DNA from 4 places in the Bradyrhizobium sp. JR4.3 genome. Region 2 is predicted to be linked to each of the others. Evidence: predicted binding sites of a transcription regulator. Region 2 holds the regulator's gene; each other region holds the start of a gene.
What was found. The regulator PhoB, encoded in region 2, activates phosphate uptake and scavenging genes when phosphate is short. The targets are predictions, from matches to a motif close to TGTCATNNANCTGTCAT.

Region 1 (4,851 bases), on a different contig from region 2:
AGACTGGAAATTCTGCCAACCCTGAATGACAGTCAGCTAGCTGGTCGGCAGCTCGCGAGAATGAATTCCTCTCGTCACCGTCGAGCGCAGGAGAATTTGCTCTGATGAAGATTTTGGGAAACAGCGACGAGCTTCCGAAGAATGATTGATCGCTCTCCGCACCCGTAATGGCGCCGAACCAAACAGAAACTTCAACGCTTCGGCAAGAGCTTTTGGACATCGCGGACCATGTCGACGAGCGCGCCGTCCGGTGTCTGTTTCAGCGTCACGACACTTTGCAGGTGATCTCGAATGACGGCGGTGATGCGGGGCCCGTTGTCGCCGGGATAGACATTCACGCTCTTTATCCGGGCGAGCCCGGCAAGGCCAGCGAGGGCGTTCGGTTTCGATTTGTAATAGTCGCTAAGGTATTTCGGGTCCCTGACCGCAATCGAGTTGACCGGCGTCAATCCGGTCTTCGATACCATCAGCGTTTGCGCCTCCGCGCCGAGAGCGAATTTCAGGTATTCCCACGCCGCTCGCTGTTTCGCTGGATCGCGAGTCATGATCGCCAGTCCGCTGCCACCCGAGGGCATCCTGCCGCCGGCAGCCGAGTGCGGGAACGGACCGGTGCGGATGTCGCGCGTAGATCCAAGGTTGGCGGTCAATTGTTCCAGGCGCGAACTGGAGGCGACATAAATGCCGATTTTGCCCGAGGCAAAGGCTTGGCGCGCCTGTTCGGTGGTCATGTCGACCATGCCAGTCTCACCGAAGCGGCGCATCAACTGCAAGGCGGCCTGCCCGGCAGCGCCGTCGAAGGCGATCTTTCCGTCGGGTGTGAACACGTCGCCACCATGGCTATATACCAGCGCGTGGAACGACCAATTGTAACTGTCGGGATAATACTCAAAGAAGATCGGAACAAGTGTAGGGATCGACGTGCGGATGTTGTCGGCGAGCGACAGGATATCGTCCCAAGAAAGATCCAAGTTTGAGAGATTCAAACGCACTTTACGAATGACGTCCATGTTGTAGTAAACAACGCTCGTCGATACTGATTCCGGAAGGGCGGTCGTCTTGCCTTTCCATTGCGTCGCGGCGAGCGCCTCTGGCCTCACACCGACCGCGGCCCATAGCGGGTCAGCGGCAAGAAAGCTGTCGAGTGGTACGAGCAGTCCTCGCTCAGCAAGGACCGGCATATCCGGATAGCAAAGCGAGGCAACGACGTCTGGCAGATCCCCGGTGACCGCCGCCCTCAATAGTTGCTGCAACAGGGCCGGACAGTCGGCGGCGTTGGCTTCCGTGACGATTCGTATGTCGGGGTTCTGTTGCATGAACCGCTCGACAATCGGCTGGCGGAAGAGGCCGTCGCGGGCCGGAAAGGCATAGCCCACCCTCAGTGTGACCGGATCGGCATGGGCTGCGGTCACCCCGATAAAGGCGGCAGCGATGGCTAGTATTACTGAAAACATCATTTTCATCATGACAACCTGCCTTGAAGCGGAGACGGTTCATGCCGGAGCCGAATAGGCGTGCCCGGAACGGCAATGTGCTCGACATGCTCCGACTAAGCGGGCCAGATGAAGCTGAATTGACAGAATAGGAATCACATCGCCACTTGTACCTTCGGAAAGAACCATCCGGGACCTTACTGCTCATTCACGTTGGCGACGAAACCGAAGTGGCCTGGTCGAACGTTTTTTGGGACAGCGCCTTTCGATTGAGGACATTGTACAATTCCATCAAAGTCACACGATTTGTCATCGCGCTGTCTCTCACTGCGCCTTTGACTGCTGATAGAACTCAAGCGGGTTTAAAAGCAAGAAAGAGGCGTCCTCTGATGGGTCAATCGATCGGTACGCTAAGTCAAGTTCCACAAACTATTCATCAATCCCGCGAGGTTGTCCTGACCAACGCCAAGATCGTGACCCGGTCGACCTGTTTCAAAGGAACGGTCCAGATCGTTGACGGCGCGATAGCTGATATTTCGACAGCCAATACCACTGCGTGGGGCGCCCTCGACTTTGAAGGCGATCATCTGCTGCCCGGTTTGATTGACGTCCATACCGACCACCTCGAAAAGCAGATTCTCCCGCGCGCCGGCATGACTTGGGACCCCTTGGGGGCGGCGATTGCTCATGACGTTCAGGTCTGCGCGGCTGGGACGACCACTGTGTTCGATTCCGTGATCGTTGGAGCGGTGGGCAACCCGGAGCGACGGCGCCTGCTGCCTCTGATGCTCAAGGGGCTTGGGGAGGCGCGCCGTCACGGCCTGCTTAGGGCTGACCACGCGCTTCACCTGCGCTGCGACGCCCGCGAGCACGACCTCATTGAACTTTTCCTTGAATATGCCGACCAGCCCGAACTTCGATTCGTGACCATCATGGATGACGGGCCGCGGCGGGACCCGGAGCGCTTCCGCCATCTAGAACGTCGCAAAAATACGCCGGCGGCGGAGATCGAGGCAGCGATTGCCGCCGTCGCGACCACAGAGGACTGCACGGAAGAAAATCGGCGTCGCCTCGTCGCACACTGTCGCGCGCGCGGTGTACCTTTCGCTAGCCACGATGACACCACTCTTGCCCATATCACGGAAGCGGTCGGATACGGTCTCGTCATTTCCGAATTTCCAATTACTCTGGAGGCGGCGAAAGCCGCCCGCACCGCGGGCATGACGATCATCGTTGGGGGACCGAACCTCGTCGCCGGCCGGTCACATATTGGGAACGTCTCGGTGCGGGAGCTCGCGCAGGACGGCCTCATTGACATCATCTGCTCAGATTACATCCCTGCCAGCATTCTGCGCGGCATTTGGTACTTAGCGAGCCAATCCGGGGGGCTAACGCTTCCTGAGGCCGTTGCACTTGGAAGCAAGCAACCAGCGGAAACCTTCGGCCTTCTCGATCGCGGCGAGATCGCTGTGGGCAAGCGCGCCGACCTCATCCGCGTAGCCGACCGAGCCGGTCCTGTCGTCCGAGGGGTCTGGACGGCCGGACGTCAAGCGCTGTGAGTTGATCCGAGACAAATGAATATCTCAGTGACGCACCATCAATATAGCCGCCAAAACTGGATGACGTTGCTTGCCAAAGCACCGATTGCAGAACTGGACCGTCACTGGGCGGCGGTCGCTCGGCCAAAATTCCAGTGGATACGGCGTCCCGAATGTGGTGCAGCGATGCTGCGGGGGGCCGTCGGGCGCACCGGCACTGTGTTCAATATCGGCGAGGCGACTGTGACGCGCTGTACGCTCCAGATCGAGACTGGCGAGATTGGCATTGGCTACGTGCTCGGCCGCAACAAGCGCCACGCGGCACTCGCCGCCGTGTTCGATGGACTGATGCAGCGCGACCAAGCTACCGGGGCGGGCGAGATCGGCCCGATCATTGCCGCGATTGATCGCTGCGTGCGCCAAGCAGAGCGGGCGATCCGACGCGAGGCCCAACGGAGCAAGGTCGATTTCTTCATGCTGGGCCAGGGAGACATGGCGAATGACGGCTGATCTGATCCCGCCTGCATTCCGCGATCCCGTTCACGATGCGCAGTCAGCTTTCCGCCGACTGCTGACAGCGCTGTCGCGGCCCGGCACACCGGTTTCGTTTCCCGGCCCCGCCCAGCCGCCTCGGCCGATGAGCGGGCCGATCGCCGCTATCGCGCTGACGCTCATCGACCCCGATTGTTCGATCTGGCTCGACCCGGCGCTCTCGCGGGATTCGGTGCGGCGCTATCTCCATTTCCATACAAACGCGCCACAAGTCAGTGATCCGAGAATTGCGACCTGTGCGCTGATCGGCGATGTTGGCCGGATGCCGGGATTGGGCAGCTTCCATCCGGGTGTGGCTACCTATCCTGACCGTTCGACGACGCTTCTGCTGCAAGTGCCTTCGCTCGCCGGCGGGCCGGTCGTCCGTCTTTCCGGGCCCGGAATCGAGACCACGACCAGCTTCGCGCCTCGTGGCCTGCCGGACTGGTTTTGGCCGTCCTGGCGCGAGAATGCCGCTCGCTATCCGCTCGGCGTCGACATATTCCTCACCGACGACCTCGCCGTTGTCGGCCTGCCGCGCTCCACAAAAGCCGAGGAACCATGATCACCTCGATCAAGGGTGGCGAAGCCGCCATCGCTGCTTCGCACCGTCTCCTCGCCAAGCGCCGCCGTGGCAATCCGGCGATTGCCGACCTCGGCGTCGACCAGATCCGCGAGCAATTGTCACTCGCCGTCGACCGAGTCATGAGCGAGGGCTCGCTCTACGACCCGGACTTGGCGGCGCTGGCGATCAAGCAGTCCGAGGGCGACCTCACCGAGGCGGTCTACCTGTTGCGCGCTTTCCGGACCACGCTCACCCGGTTCGGCTACGCCGAACCGGTCGACCCCGCGGCGATGGTGGTACGCCGACGCATCGCGACAACCCACAAGGACGTGCCGGGCGGCCAACTCCTCGGGCCGACTTATGACTATACCCACCGCATCCTTGATATCGCTCTTTTGGGAGCAAGCAGCGACGATCTCTCCGATCTCGCCGGCGACGGCGAAAGTCGGTATGAAAAGGAAACCGAAGATGACGCTGCAGAGCCGGGGCACGATTCAGCGGCTCACGCTTTGACAAAGGATTGCGGCGTCCTCGCGCTGGCCGATATCGTCGAGGACGTCCGGCCTGACGGGCAGTCGAAGGTTGCCGACATCACCCGCGATCCACTGGTGTTTCCCTCCACACGGGACCAGCGGCTGCAGAGCTTGGCCCGCGGTGATGAGGGCTTCCTGATGGGCCTCTGCTATTCGACGATGCGCGGCTATGGGCGTAACCATCCGTTCGTTGCCGAACTACGCTCCGGTGACGTTGGGATTGTCCTGACCATTCCTGAGCTCAACATACCTGT
Region 2 (4,851 bases):
GCGGGACTCAACGTCCAGCTGTTCACCGAGAACACGCCGCCACCCGGATCGAATGAGGGCGGTCTGCTCAACGCCATCGTCGGCTCGCTGATCATGACCGTGATTGGCGTCGGCATCGGCGCGCCGCTCGGCATGTTCGCCGGGACTTATCTCGCCGAATACGGCCGCAATGACCGGCTGACCTCGGTGATCCGCTTCATCAACGACATCCTGCTCTCGGCGCCCTCGATCATCATCGGCCTGTTCATCTATGGCGCGGTGGTCGTGCCGATGCGCGGCTTCTCGGCGATCGCAGGCTCGCTCGCGCTCGCGGTCATCGTGATCCCGGTGGTGCTGCGCACGACCGAGGACATGCTGCTGCTGGTGCCGAACGCGTTGCGCGAGGCGGCCTCGGCGCTCGGCCTGCCGCGTTCGCTGGTGATCAAGCGGATCGCTTATCGCGCCGCGCGCTCCGGCCTTATCACCGGCGTGCTGCTCGCGACCGCTCGCGTCGCCGGTGAAACCGCGCCGCTGCTGTTCACCGCGCTGTCGAACCAGTTCTTCAGCCTCGGCCTGAACAAGACGATGGCGAACCTGCCGGTCACCATCAACAACTTCGTGCAGAGCCCCTATGCCTACTGGAAACAGCTGGCCTGGAGCGGGGCGCTGCTCATCACCCTGACCGTTCTTGCCCTTAATATTGGCGCGCGCATCCTTGGCGCCGAGAGGACCGCAAAATGAGTGATCTTTCAGTATCGTCGATGAGCGCGGCCGGTGGGCTGCCCCACGCGCCAGTGCTGCCGGAGGCGCCCCCGAAGGTGACCGTGCGCAACCTGAACTTCTATTACGGCGAGCACCACGCGCTGAAGAACATCAACCTGACGCTCGGCGCCAATCGCGTCACGGCGTTCATCGGTCCGTCGGGCTGCGGCAAGTCGACCCTGCTGCGCATCTTCAACCGGATGTACGACCTCTATCCCGGCCAGCGCGCCACCGGTCAGCTGATGCTCGACCAGACCAACATCCTCGACGGCAAGCTGGACCTCAATTTGCTGCGCGCCCGCGTCGGCATGGTGTTCCAGAAGCCGACGCCGTTCCCGATGACGATCTACGAGAACATCGCGTTCGGCATCCGCCTGTATGAGAAGATCTCGAAGTCCGAAATGGACGGCCGCGTCGAGAAGGCGCTGCGCGGCGGCGCGCTGTGGAACGAGGTCAAGGACAAGCTCAACGCCTCCGGCCTGTCGCTCTCCGGCGGCCAGCAGCAGCGCCTCTGCATCGCCCGCACCGTCGCGGTGCGGCCCGAGGTGATCCTGTTCGACGAACCCTGTTCGGCGCTCGACCCGATCTCGACCGCCAAGGTCGAGGAGCTGATCCAGGAGCTGTCCGAGGATTACACGATCGCGATCGTCACCCACAACATGCAGCAGGCGGCGCGCGTCTCCGACAAGACCGCCTTCATGTATCTCGGCGAGCTGATCGAGTTCGACGACACCAGCAAGATCTTCACGTCGCCGACCGACCGGCGCACGCAGGATTACATCACCGGCCGGTTCGGCTAGGAGACGCGACATGGCTTCCGAACATACCGCAAAGGCTTTCGACACCGACCTCCAGGAACTCACCCGCCTGGTCGCCGAGATGGGCGGCATCGCCGAGCGCATGATCGTCGAGTCCGTCGACGCGCTGATCCGCCGCGACGTCCCGCTCGGCCAGCGCGTCGTCGCCATCGACACCGAGCTCGACGCGCTGCAGAAGCGCATCGAGGAGCGTGCGGTGCTCACCATCGCCCGCCGCCAGCCGATGGCGGTCGATCTGCGCGAGATCGTCGGCGCCATGCGCGTCGCGACCGATCTCGAGCGCATCGGCGACCTCGCCAAGAACATGGGCAAGCGCGTCGCGGCGCTGGAGACGGACTTCCATCCGCTCAAGCTGTTCCGCGGCCTCGAGCACATGACCGACCTCGTGCAGCAGCAGGTCAAGTCGGTGCTGGACGCCTATGCCGCGCATGATTTGCCGGCGGCGATGGCGGTGTGGAAGGGCGACGAGGAAGTCGACGCCATCTGCACCTCGTTGTTCCGCGAGCTCCTCACCTACATGATGGAGGATCCGCGCAACATCTCGTTCTGTATTCACCTGATGTTCTGCGCCAAGAACATCGAGCGGATCGGCGACCACGCCACCAACATCGCCGAGACCGTGTTCTACATGATCGAGGGCCAGGCGATCACCGACAAGCGGCCGAAGGGCGACATGACGACCTTCGCCAACACGGTACCGAACACCTGAAGACTTAAGGGAGCGACGACCCGATGGGCGCACGCATTATGGTGGTTGAGGACGAGGAAGCCCTGACCGAGCTTCTCCGCTACAACCTCGAAGGCGACGGCTATGACGTCGAGACGGTGATGCGCGGCGACGACGCCGACACCCGCCTCAAGGAGCACATCCCCGATCTGATCGTGCTCGACTGGATGCTGCCGGGCCTGTCAGGCATCGAACTGTGCCGCCGGCTTCGCACCCGTCCCGAGACCAAGCAGCTCCCGATCATCATGCTCACCGCGCGCGGCGAGGAGAGCGAGCGGGTGCGGGGTCTTGCGACCGGCGCCGACGATTACATCGTCAAGCCGTTCTCGGTGCCGGAGCTGCTGGCACGCGTGAAGGGCCTGCTGCGGCGTGCAAGCCCGGAGCGGCTCGCCACCGTGCTTGCCTTTGGCGACATCGAGCTCGACCGTGACAAGCGCCGCGTGGCGCGATCGGGCCGGCCGATCGATCTCGGTCCGACCGAATATCGCCTGTTGGAGTTCTTCCTGGAGCATCCGGGCCGGGTGTTCTCGCGCGAGCAGCTGCTCGACAGCGTCTGGGGCCGCGACATCTATATCGACGAGCGCACCGTCGACGTGCATATCGGCCGTCTGCGCAAGCTGCTCAATCTCGGCCGCGAACAGGACCCGATCCGCACCGTCCGCGGCGCCGGCTACGCGCTGGATGATCGGTTTGCCAAGGCGGAGCAGGTGTAGGGTTGCAGGCTCGTTTGTTGGCGAGCTGTCCCTGCATTCTCCGATGTCGTCCCGGACAAGCGAGCGAAGCGAGCGCTGATCCGGGACCCATAACCACAGGGAGTGGTTTGGCGAAGACTCAGAGTTACCCCTTTCGCACGACTACTGCGTGCTCGGAGTATGGGTCCTGGCTTTCGCCAGGACGACACTGAAATTATTGAACTGTCTTTGCGCGACGACTTGCCGTGATTACCGCGGACCCGGCTTCACCGGTGCGCGGCGCCGATCCGACGCCGGCTGGTACGCAACACGCGAGTGCTGGGCACAATAGGGCAGGCCGGACAGCGCCCGTCCACCGCAGAAGAAGAAGTCCGGGCTCGAGGGATCGCCGACCGGCCAGTGGCAGGTCGCCTCGTTCAATTCGAGCAGCGACAGCCGCTGGCTCATCGGCACCACGTTGTCGTAGGTGACCGGATCCGGCTCAGCCTCGACCTCGAAGGCCTGCGCCAGCGCGGTGTTGCCGCGCGAGATCGGGCGGCTCACCCGCATCATGTGCTGCGCGGGGCGCGCCTTGCGCGGCCGGGGCGCTGCCGATGATGGGCTCTTGGCGCGGCCCGAAAGACCGAGCCTGTGCACTTTGCCGATCACGGCATTGCGGGTCACATTGCCGAGCTCCGCCGCGATCTGGCTGGCCGAAAGTCCGGCCTCCCAGAGCTTTTTCAGCTGCTCGACGCGATCATCGGACCAGGTCAAAACCGTCATTGCACCCTTTCCCTCGCTGCGCGCCAGCCATCCTGGGGCCTCGCAGCGAATGCCTAAGCCTTCAAAAACCCGTGCCGCCAGAATCCCTTAAGGCTCGCCGGGCGCGTCTTGAACGCCCGAACGTTTACGCCGGTACATAAGGACTTAAAGATCAGAACCACTGCACGAGATGTCGTATCTGACAATCCAAACGCTACAATATGGCGTGACTCCCGCGCAAGAGTCCGCCGACTCGCTTCCACATGTTCCGTGGCTAAATCCCGCAAAATCGGCACCGCAAGACTACGGATTCAGCGTTTCGCGAGGCTTTCCGGGCGGCATTGACACCCGATTCACCAGGCCTAAGATAGTCGCACGTGCCGCCCTCAAGAGGCGGCACGTTTCGTTTTCCGGGCCGGTCGATGGTGCGTTGCGTAATGCACGCTCACACCGTCCGCAACATTCAAGTGACCGTCATGACTAACAGCGCAGCGCCGCATTTGCTCCCCGTTTTCGCCAGGTCCGACCTCGGTTTCGAGCGTGGCGAAGGCTGCTGGCTGATCGCGACCAATGGCGAGCGCTATCTCGATTTCACCTCCGGGGTGGCGGTGAATGCGCTCGGCCATGCCCATCCGGCGCTGGTCGCGGCGTTGCAGGAACAGGCCACGAAGCTCTGGCACATGTCGAACCTGTTCCAGAGCCCGGACGGCGAAAAGCTTGCCGCGCGCCTGTGCAATGAAAGTTTCGCGGACTTCGTGTTCTTCTGCAATTCCGGCGCCGAAGCGCTGGAATGCGTGATCAAGATCGTGCGCCGCTATCACGCCGCGAAGGGCCATCCAGACCGCTATCGCATGATCACCTTCGAAGGCGCCTTCCATGGCCGCACGCTGGCGACGCTGGCCGCGACGGGTTCGGCAAAATATCTCGAAGGTTTCGGCCCACCCATGGAGGGCTTCGACCAGGTCGCGCATGGCGATCTCGAGGCAGTGAAAAAGGCGATCGGTCCGCAGACCGCCGGCATCCTGATCGAGCCGATCCAGGGCGAGGGCGGTGTGCGTTCGGCAACGCCCGCCTTCCTGAGGGCGTTGCGCCAGCTCTGCGACGAGCGCGGCCTGTTGCTCGCCTTCGACGA
Region 3 (4,851 bases), on a different contig from region 2:
CCGTGAACAGGCGCATAAAGCCGCCGAGGCAAATCAGCTCGATGCCGTGCTGATCGAGCGCTGCTTGCAGCACCTTCTCGAAGCCGGCGCGGTCCTTGCCGAACGACTTGCTTTCGATCACCAGCGTCTTCACGCCGCTCGCTTTGGCCCTTTCCAACCCCTGCGCATCGGCCTTGTTCGAGATGACGAGCGAAATCTCCGCCGGAAAATCCGGCGCGGCCGCGCCCTTGATCAGCGCAGCCATGTTGGAGCCACGGCCGGAAATCAGGATGGCGACGCGGCGTTTCATCACAGCGCCAGATCGAGATGGCCGTTATAGACGACGCGATGCTCGCCCTCGGCGGGGATCACGGTACCGAGCTGTGCCACGGTCTCACCGGCGTCGGCGAAGACCTCCACGACCTCTTCGACCTTGTCCGGCTCGACGATCGCGATCATGCCGATCCCACAATTGAAGGTCCGCAGCATTTCGAGCTCGGCGATGCCGGCCTGCGCGGCCAGCCATTTGAACACCGGCAGTACCGGCAGGCGCGCCAGATCGATACCGACGCCGAGATGCTTCGGCAGCACGCGCGGAATGTTGTCGGTGAAGCCGCCTCCGGTGATGTGGGCAAGCCCCTTCACCGCGCCGGTCTCGCGGATCGCGCGCAGGCAGGATTTGACGTAGAGACGCGTCGGCGTCAGCAACGCGCCGCCGAGCGTCATGACGGGCGCAAACGGCGCCTGCGCCCCGAAGCCGAGGCCGGATTGTTCCACGATCTTGCGCACCAGCGAGAAACCATTGGAGTGCACGCCCGACGAGGCGAGCCCGATCACGGCATCGCCGGCGGCGATGTCCTTGCGCGGCAAGAGCGTGCCCCGCTCCGCGGCGCCGACGGCAAAGCCGCCGAGGTCGTAGTCGCCGTCCCTGTAGAGGCCGGGCATCTCGGCCGTCTCGCCGCCGATCAGGGCGCAGCCGGATTCGCGGCAGCCTTCGGCGACGCCGGCGACAATCGACGCGGTCGCCTCCGGATCGAGCTTGCCGCAGGCAAAATAGTCCAGGAAGAACAGCGGCTCGGCGCCCTGCACCACGAGGTCGTTGACGCTCATGGCGACGAGGTCGATGCCGATCCCGCCATGCAGGCCGGTCTCGATCGCGATCTTGACCTTGGTGCCGACGCCATCGGTCGCGGCCACCAGGATGGGATCCTTAAAACCGGCTGCCTTGAGATCGAACAGGCCGCCGAATCCCCCGATTTCGGCGTCGGCGCCGGGCCGTGCGGTGGCGCGCACCATCGGCTTGATCAGGTCGACCAAGCGGTTGCCCGCATCGATATCGACGCCTGAATCGGCGTAAGTGAGGCCGTTTTTGCGGTCGGTCATGCCCGATTTCCAGTGGGTTTGCGGCTGGTTACGTCGAATTCCGGGGACGCGCAATGGCTCGCATGGCGCGCCGCCGTATACTATGTAGAGATATCAACCGGTTCAGCCTGCAAAGGGCCGAATTCGAGGTCAGGCCGGGTGCCGGGAAGCGCCGTGTGAGTATACCGAACATCATTACTTTGGGCCGCATCATGCTGGTCCCGATCATCGTCTGGGCCATCGTGTCGAGCCAAATGGAGGTGGCGTTCGCCGTCTTCCTGATCGCCGGTATCAGCGACGCGGTCGACGGCTTCCTTGCCAAGCGCTTCAACATGACGAGCGAGCTCGGCGCCTTGCTCGACCCGCTCGCCGACAAGGCGCTGCTGGTCTCGATCTACATGGCCTTGGGCATCTGGGGCGCGATTCCGCGCTGGATCGTCATCCTGGTGGTCTCGCGCGACATCATGATCGTCGCCGCCGTGATCATATCGTGGCTGTTCGACCGCCCTGTGGAGATGAAGCCCTCGAAGGTATCCAAGCTCAACACTGTGGCCCAGGTGGCGTTCGCAGCGCTGGTGCTGGCCGCCCTCGCCTTCGGCTTCAAAGCCGGTCCTTATGATATAATCCTGATGGGCCTCGTCACGATCTTCACGCTCTCCTCCGTGTCGCTCTATCTCGTCGAATGGTTGCGGCACATGAGCACGATCGAGGCCAAGTAGCAGCACGATCGAGGCCAAATGAGTTGGGAAGCGGCCCCGCAAAGGCCAACTCCCGTTCGATTAAGTCGCATCTCTTCAAACCAAGCCGGCATATGCCGGCACGGAGCAAAGCAAGCGTGCCAGGCCGCGTTCATCCCCGACAATTGGCGTTTTCGCTTCCGCATGCGGAGAGCCTGAGCCGGGACAATTTCCTCGAAGGCCCCGTCAACGCCGCCGGTCTTGCCCTCATCGACGCCTGGCCGGAATGGCCGAACCGGATCATGTGGCTGGCCGGCCCGGAAGGAAGCGGCAAGAGCCATCTCGCCGCGATCTGGGCCGAGGCCTCAGGCGCCCGCTCGACCACGGCCAATGGGCTGACCGCCGAAGCCGTCCCGGCTGCGCTCGCCACCGGCGCGCTGGTGGTCGAGGATCCCAAGGCGAGGGAATTCGATGAGCGCGCCCTGTTCCATCTGATGAATCTGGCCCGCGAGGACGGCGCCTACGTCCTCTTCACCGGACGCGAGGCGCCCGCCTCTCTCGAGATCGAGCTCGCCGACCTGCGCTCGCGGCTCCGCGCTGTCCCCGTTATCTCGCTGCTGCCGCCTGACGACCAGCTCTTCCGCGGCCTGATCGTCAAATTCTGCGCCGACCGCCAGCTCGCCATGGACGAGAGCGTGGTCAGCTACCTCGCCACTCGCCTGGAGCGGTCCTCGGCCGCCGCCCGACGGGCTGTGGACCTGCTGGACAGCGAGGCCCTGCGCCTCGGCCGCCCCGTCACCCGGGCCCTGGCGGCCGAGCTGCTCCGGGATGTCTGACCAAGGCGGCTTGACGCGGCCGGGCCGCGGAACATCAATGTCATCGAAACGTCATCGCTCTAACACATGCTCCCGCGGGTTTTGCGCGTAAGTCGCAAATTGGGGCGAACTGGATGGATCGACTTCTGATGGATTCTGCGCAAGCTGTTGAAGTTAAAGAGAAAACCCCGGAAGCCGAAGGCCCGCCGGCGATCGCATCGAGCCCCGAGCGGTTCATCAATCGCGAGCTCTCCTGGCTGCACTTCAACCGCCGCGTCCTGGAGGAATCGGTCAATCCCAGCCACCCCATGCTGGAGCGGGTGCGATTCCTGTCGATTTCAGCGAATAACCTCGACGAGTTCTTCATGGTCCGCGTTGCCGGCATCAAGGCCCAGGTGCGCGAAGGCATTGCCGAGCGCAGCCCCGACGGTCTGACCCCGTCCGAGCAGCTCGCACTGATCAACCGGACCGTCTCGCAGCTTGCCTCCGACCAGCAGGCAATCTGGCGCGACCTGCGCGGCACGCTCGCCGACGAGGGCATCGTGCTGGTCGAGGGCAAGGAAGTCACCAAAGCGGAACGAACCTGGGTCGAGGACTACTTCCTCAGCAACGTGTTCCCGCTGCTGACACCGCTCGCGATCGACCCGGCCCACCCCTTCCCGTTCATTCCGAGCCTCGGCTTCACCATCGCGCTCCAGCTCACGCGCGCCGCCGACGGCAAGCAGATGAACGCGCTGATCCGCATGCCCGGCAAGATCGACCGCTTCATCCGCCTGCCGGCCGAGGGCAAGGTCGTCCGGCTGATCTCGCTGGAGCAGGCCACCGCGCTATTCATCAACCGCCTGTTCCCCGGCTACAATCTTCACGGCCAGGGCGCCTTCCGTGTCATCCGCGACTCCGAACTCGAAATCGAGGAAGAGGCCGAGGATCTCGTCCGCTTGTTCGAGACCGCGCTGAAGCGCCGCCGCCGCGGCTCGGTGATCCGGCTCGAGATCGATGCCAAGATGCCGGAGCAGCTGCGCAGCTTCGTACAGCACGCGCTGTCGACCGCCGACGACGAGGTGTTTTTGGTCGATGGCGTGCTCGCCATGAACGAGCTCTCGCAGCTCACCCGCCTCGACCGGCCCGATCTGGAATTCACCCCTTACGTGCCCCGCCATCCCGAGCGCGTGCGCGAGCAAGGCGGCGACATCTTCGCTGCGATCCGGCAGAAGGATCTCGTCGTTCATCACCCCTATGAATCCTTCGACGTCGTGGTGCAGTTTCTCCAGCAGGCGACGCGCGACCCCGACGTCGTCGCCATCAAGCAGACACTCTACCGCACCTCGAGCAACTCGCCGATCGTGCGCGCGCTCGTGGAAGCTGCAGAAGCCGGCAAATCCGTCACCGCGCTGATCGAGCTGAAGGCCCGCTTCGACGAGGAGGCCAACATCCGCTGGGCGCGCGACCTCGAACGCGCCGGCGTGCAGGTCGTCTACGGCTTCCTCGAACTGAAGACCCACGCGAAATTGTCGATGGTGGTGCGCCGTGAAGGCGGCAGCCTCACGACTTACGTCCACACCGGCACCGGCAATTATCATCCGGTGACCGCGCGCATCTACACCGACCTCTCCTACTTCACCTCGGACCCGACCATCGGCCGCGATGCCGCCCGCGTGTTCAACTTCATCACCGGCTATGCCGCGCCGAGCGATCTTGAAAAGATGGCGGTCTCGCCGCTGACCTTGCGCAAGCGCATCATCGAGCACATCCAGGGCGAGACCGCGCATGCGCGCCACGGCCGGCCCGGTGCGGTCTGGATGAAGATGAACGCGCTGGTCGACCCCGACATTATCGACGCGCTCTACGAGGCCTCACAGGCCGGCGTGCAGGTCGAGCTTGTGGTGCGCGGTATCTGCTGCCTGCGGCCCGGTATTCCCGGCCTGTCGGAGAACATCCGCGTCAAGTCGATCATCGGACGATTCCTCGAACACGGCCGAATTTACTGCTTCGGCATGGGCCAGGGCCTGCCGAGCGCG
Region 4 (4,851 bases), on a different contig from region 2:
TCGGGCGCACCGGTTCCCTCGACATCGCGCGGCACGCCGTTGCGGACGTGATGGCGGTAGATCGCCAGCATCGCATCGACGTCGCTCTCGCGTGAGGGCCGGACCACGACTGGCCCGTCATCCGGGCGCGCAATCGCAGTTTCGTTCATCGGCACCTACCCGGCAACGACGTAAGTATAGAGCCCGATGCGCCCCTGCGCATCGATCTCCTTGTAGACGCCCTGGATTTCCACATCGAAGCCCGGGAACGTGTTGAAGCAGGTCTCGAACATCTTGAGATAATCCAGCATGGGCTTGGCCCGTTCCGTCAGCCGCTCGCCGGGCACGATGGTTGCGATGCCGGGCGGATAGACCACGAAGGGCGTGGTGGCGATGCGGCCCGTGATCGCCTCGATCGGCAGATAGTCGACATCGTTGCGGAACAGGTAGCGCGCGGCATCGCGGGGCGACATCGCGATGTCAGGCATGTGCTCGGGCATGAACTGCCGGGCCTGGAGTGCGCTGACGTCGGCGGCACGGAAGAAACGGTGCATATCGCCGCAGAGATCGCGCAGCCGCACGCCGGCATAGCGCGCCTGCCGTCGCTGGCAGAACTCCGGGATGGCGTCGGCCAGCAGCGCATTGTCGTCGTGCAGCCGCTTGAATGCGACGAGACCGGAGATCAGCGTGCCCGCCTTGCTTGCTTCGACGCCCGGAGTGAGCAGGAAGAGCAGGGAGTTGAGGTCGTTCTTCTCGGGGACGATGCGGTTCTCGCGCAGATATTGCGCGACGACCGGCGCGGGGATGCCGTGCTCGACATAGGCGCCGGTGATGCGATCGAAGCCGGGCGTGAGCAGCGTCAGCTTGTTCGGATCGGTCATGGCAAAGCCCTCGCTGAGGCCAGGGAAGCCATGCCAGGCGCTGTCGGGGGAGAGCTGCCACAGCGCAGGGTTGGTGGCGAGTTCGTCGGTGGAGAGTGTTTCCCAGGCGACGTTGTGGGCGGCGCCGGCGCGGCTGACGTCGGGAATTGCGACGCGGTCGGGGACGAAGGGTTCGAAGAACCAGCGGCGGTCCGGAGTCTGCTCCTTCTCCTCGAACTCCCGGCGCATCGCGCGGATTTTCTTGCGCAACTCGATGCCGAGCCGGATCGTGTCGTCCCACAACACTTCGCCGGAGCGGCCCTTCATCATCTGTGCGCCGACGTCGAGCGAGGCGAACAGCGGGTAGAATGGCGACGTGGAAGCGTGCTGCATGAAACTTTCGTTGAAGCGGCGGTGCTCGACGCGCCGTTTCTGGCCGCGGATGTGACGATCCTTGATGTGGATCTGGGATGCCTGCGAGAAGCTCGCGAGCTGCTTGTGGGTCGACTGCGTCGCGATGATGCCGGGAGCCTCGGGGGGAAGGTTGGTCAGCCCCATGGCGAAGCGGCCGGCATAGAGCGGGTGGAATTTCATGAAGCCGGCCCAAGCCTCGTCGAACAGGATGTACTCGCAGAGATGGCCGATGCGCTTCAAGATCATCTCGGCGCTGTGAATGGTGCCGTCATAGGTGCACTGCTCGACCACGGCGACGCGGAACGGCCGCTCCTTGCGCCAGGCGTCCTTGTCCGTCACCAAGGGATGATTGCGGATCGTCTCGCGCAAGGTTTTCTCGTCGAGCATGTCCCAGCGCATCGGGCCAATCAGGCCCCAGGCGTTGCGGATGGTCGGCACGTAGACCGGAACGCCGCCATTGATCATCAGCGCGCCATGATGAGCGGCTTTGTGATTGTTGCGGTCGAACAGCACGAGATCGCCGTCGGTGACGAGAGCGCCGAGCGCGATCTTGTTCGATGTCGAGGTTCCGTTGAGCACGAAATAGGTCTTTTCCGCGCCAAAAATCTGGGCGGCTTCCTTCTGCGCCCTTAGCGCGGGACCTTCGTGGGTGAGGAGGTCGCCGAGGTCGAGCACGGAATTGTCGAGGTCGTCGCGGAACACGGACTCGCCGAGATGTTCGACGAACACCCGCCCGATCGGACTGCGGTTGTAGAACACGCCGCCATTGTGGCCTGGACAGGTCCAGAGCTGGTTGCCCTCTTCGGCATAATCGACCAGCGCGCCGAAGAAGGGCGTCTTCAGCGTCTCCGCATATTGCTTCAGACGGCTGATCAGGTTCTTGGCGATGAAGGTCGGTGTCTCCTCGGACAGGAAGACATAACCGTCGATGAAGTCGAGCACCTCGACCGGCAGATCCTCGAACCGCTTGCGCCGGATCAGGAGGATGATCGGGAAATCGAGGCCGCGCCGCCGCATCAAATTGATCAGCGCCGAGGTCTTGCCCTCTAGGCCCTTCTTGCCCCAGTCCACCACCATGCAGCCGATCGCGGCATCGGTCTGCACCGCCATCTCCGCGTCCTCCAGCTTGCGGGCGCGAACGACCTCGAAGCCGGAACGCTGGATCTCCTCGATGATCTGGTTGAAGCGGACACCTTCGAGGTCGTCGGCGTCGAACACAGGTGCGGCGAACAGGAAGTTGAAGCGCTTGAAATAGTCCATGTCATGTCCCGAATGTGCGAGACCGACAGGTCTCGACACATTTGATGACAGCTGGATGACAGGGAGCGCGATCCCGAGCGGGCCGGGTCGGATGACCATCGGCTCAGTCCAGCAGCTTGTCCAATGTGATCGGGAAGCGGCGGATGCGTTTGCCGGTGGCGTGATAGACGGCGTTTGCGATCGCCGCCGGGACGCCGACGATGCCAATCTCGCCAATGCCCTTGATGCCGAGCCCGTTGATGTGCGCGTCCGGCTCGTCGACGAAGATCACGTCGATGTCGTGAACATCCGCATTCACGGGAATGTGGTACTCGGCGATGTTCGCGTTCATGATCCGACCGAAGCGATGATCCATCACCGTCTCCTCATGGAGCGCCATCCCGATCCCCCAGACCACGCCGCCCATGATCTGGCTGCGGCCGGTCTTGGTGTTCAGAATCCGCCCGGCCGCAACGGCGCTCACGACCCGCGTCACGCGAATGACGTTTAGCTCTTCGTCCACCTTGACCTCGGCGAAGACGGCCGAATGGGTGTTGCGCGCGTGTTTCTTGTCCTCACCGAACTGGTTGAGCTTTTCCTTCTCGATACGTTCGACACCGCCATGGCGCATCGCGTCGGCGATCGAGACTGCGCGGCTGTTGTCGCTGGCGCTGGCAATGCTGCCGTCGGTCAGCACCGTATCGACAAGCTCGGCGCCGGCGACCGGCGAGCCTGGCATCTTCCCGGCCAGAGCTAACAGCTCCTTGCGCACTTCCTCGGCGGCTGCGAGCACCGCATGTGCGCTCGAGGCGGCCATCCAGGAGCCGCCCTCGACAGGCGCCTGCGGCAGACTGGAATCTGCGAGCCTGACGCTGATGTTCTCGATTGGCAGGCCGAGTGCGTCGGCTGCGACCTGAGCGACAATGGTGTAGGTGCCGGTGCCGATGTCCGATGCGGCACATGACACCTCGGCATGTCCGTTCGACGTCAGCGCGATACGGACGGCGACCGGCATCTGCAGTGCTTCCCACACACCCGTCGCCATGCCCCAGCCGACCAGCTCCTTGCCGTCGCGCATCGAGCGCGGCACAGGATTGCGTCTGCTCCAGCCGAAGGCGTCCGCGCCGCGCGCGTAGCATTCGCGCAACTGCTTGCTGGTGTAGGGCAGGTTTTCGCTCTGGTCGCGATCCGAGTAGCACTTCAGCCGCAGTTCGACCGGGTCGAGCTTGAGCGCGACGGCGAGCTCGTCCATGGCGCATTCGAGCGCGCAGACGCCCGACGCCGCGCCCGGTGCGCGCATATCGCAAGGCGTGGAGACGTCAAGGTGAACCAGCTTGTGCGCGAAGCGGCTGTTCGGACTCTTGTAGAGCTGTTCGGCCCAGCCGGTATCGTTGCGCGCAAAATCCTCGTAGCGCGAGGTGACGGCAATGGCCTCGTGCGTGACTGAATCGAGCGTACCATCCGATTTTGCGCCAAGCCCGACGCGCTCGATCGTCATCGGCCGGTAGCCGAGCCCGTACATCTGCTGGCGCGTCAGCACGACGCGAACGGATCGCTTCAGCGCGAGCGCGCCGAGCGTTGCCAACACCACCTGATATTGCGGCCGCAAGCCGGAGCCGAAGGCGCCGCCGACGTAGGGCGAGATCACGCGAATGTCATCCGGCTTCTTATCGAACACGCTGCATAGAAACTTGTGTACGTTCTGGACGCCTTGAGTCTTGTCGTAGATCGTGAGCTTGCCATTGCTGTCCCAGACCGCCGTAGTCGCATAGAGCTCCATCGGATTGTGATGCTCGGTCGGTATCACGTAGTCCGCCTCGTGGCGCACATAAGCTCCCGCAAGAGCCGCTACGGCGTCGCCCCGCGGCTTGTGCGGCTTGTCCTTCTCGGCAGCGTTGCTGCGCTCGCCTTCGAGGTCGGTCGCAAAACCATGCTGCTCATATTCGACCCGCACGAGAGTCGCGGCAAATTTCGCGGTTTCCCAGTCCTCCGCCACGACCAACGCAATCGGCTGGCCATTGAACTTGATCGTGTCATCATAAAGCGGACGGAAAGGCGAGCCTTCCTCGGGCGCTACTTCGTCCTTCCACGAATCGTCCTTGTCGGCCAGCGGCGGACGGTTCGCATGCGTGAGCACGTCGAGTACGCCTTCGACCTGGAGTGCCGTACTGGTGTCGAGGCGGGCAATGCGCCCGCATGGAACGGTGGCCTCGACCACGAAGCCATGGAGGAGCCCGTCCGCCGGAAATTCGCCGGCGTATCTGGCGGCCCCGGTGACCTTGGCCCGGCCATCGACACGCGACGTTGGCGTTCCGACATAAGCGTTCATCGGTCCCTCACGCGATCTTCTTGTGGGCCT

Region 1: the regulator PhoB is predicted to act here: its motif matches at 1,738-1,754, upstream of ABIB91_RS37655 (alpha-D-ribose 1-methylphosphonate 5-triphosphate diphosphatase).
Region 3: the regulator PhoB is predicted to act here: its motif matches at 2,893-2,909, upstream of ABIB91_RS24420 (RNA degradosome polyphosphate kinase).
Region 4: the regulator PhoB is predicted to act here: its motif matches at 2,558-2,574, upstream of ABIB91_RS19195 (Orn/Lys/Arg family decarboxylase).

What each region holds. Positions count from the first base shown of each region.
Region 1 covers NZ_JBEPQF010000046.1:41,767-46,617, forward strand. The annotation lists gene ABIB91_RS37650 (extracellular solute-binding protein) at 192-1,463, opposite strand; gene ABIB91_RS37655 (alpha-D-ribose 1-methylphosphonate 5-triphosphate diphosphatase) at 1,820-2,989, shown strand; gene phnG (phosphonate C-P lyase system protein PhnG) at 3,005-3,478, shown strand; gene phnH (phosphonate C-P lyase system protein PhnH) at 3,468-4,064, shown strand; gene ABIB91_RS37670 (carbon-phosphorus lyase complex subunit) at 4,061-4,851, shown strand, end outside.
Region 2 covers NZ_JBEPQF010000008.1:228,209-233,059, reverse strand. The annotation lists gene pstA (phosphate ABC transporter permease PstA) at 1-720, shown strand, start outside; gene pstB (phosphate ABC transporter ATP-binding protein PstB) at 717-1,541, shown strand; gene phoU (phosphate signaling complex protein PhoU) at 1,552-2,268, shown strand; gene phoB (phosphate regulon transcriptional regulator PhoB) at 2,292-2,999, shown strand; gene ABIB91_RS16035 (GcrA family cell cycle regulator) at 3,228-3,740, opposite strand; gene ABIB91_RS16030 (aspartate aminotransferase family protein) at 4,196-4,851, shown strand, end outside.
Region 3 covers NZ_JBEPQF010000016.1:127,782-132,632, reverse strand. The annotation lists gene purN (phosphoribosylglycinamide formyltransferase) at 1-289, opposite strand, end outside; gene purM (phosphoribosylformylglycinamidine cyclo-ligase) at 289-1,362, opposite strand; gene ABIB91_RS24430 (CDP-alcohol phosphatidyltransferase family protein) at 1,518-2,060, shown strand; gene ABIB91_RS24425 (P-loop NTPase family protein) at 2,177-2,854, shown strand; gene ABIB91_RS24420 (RNA degradosome polyphosphate kinase) at 2,983-4,851, shown strand, end outside.
Region 4 covers NZ_JBEPQF010000011.1:86,233-91,083, forward strand. The annotation lists partial or broken gene ABIB91_RS19190 (GNAT family N-acetyltransferase) at 1-149, opposite strand, end outside; gene ABIB91_RS19195 (Orn/Lys/Arg family decarboxylase) at 156-2,513, opposite strand; gene ABIB91_RS19200 (xanthine dehydrogenase family protein molybdopterin-binding subunit) at 2,617-4,821, opposite strand; gene ABIB91_RS19205 (FAD binding domain-containing protein) at 4,829-4,851, opposite strand, start outside.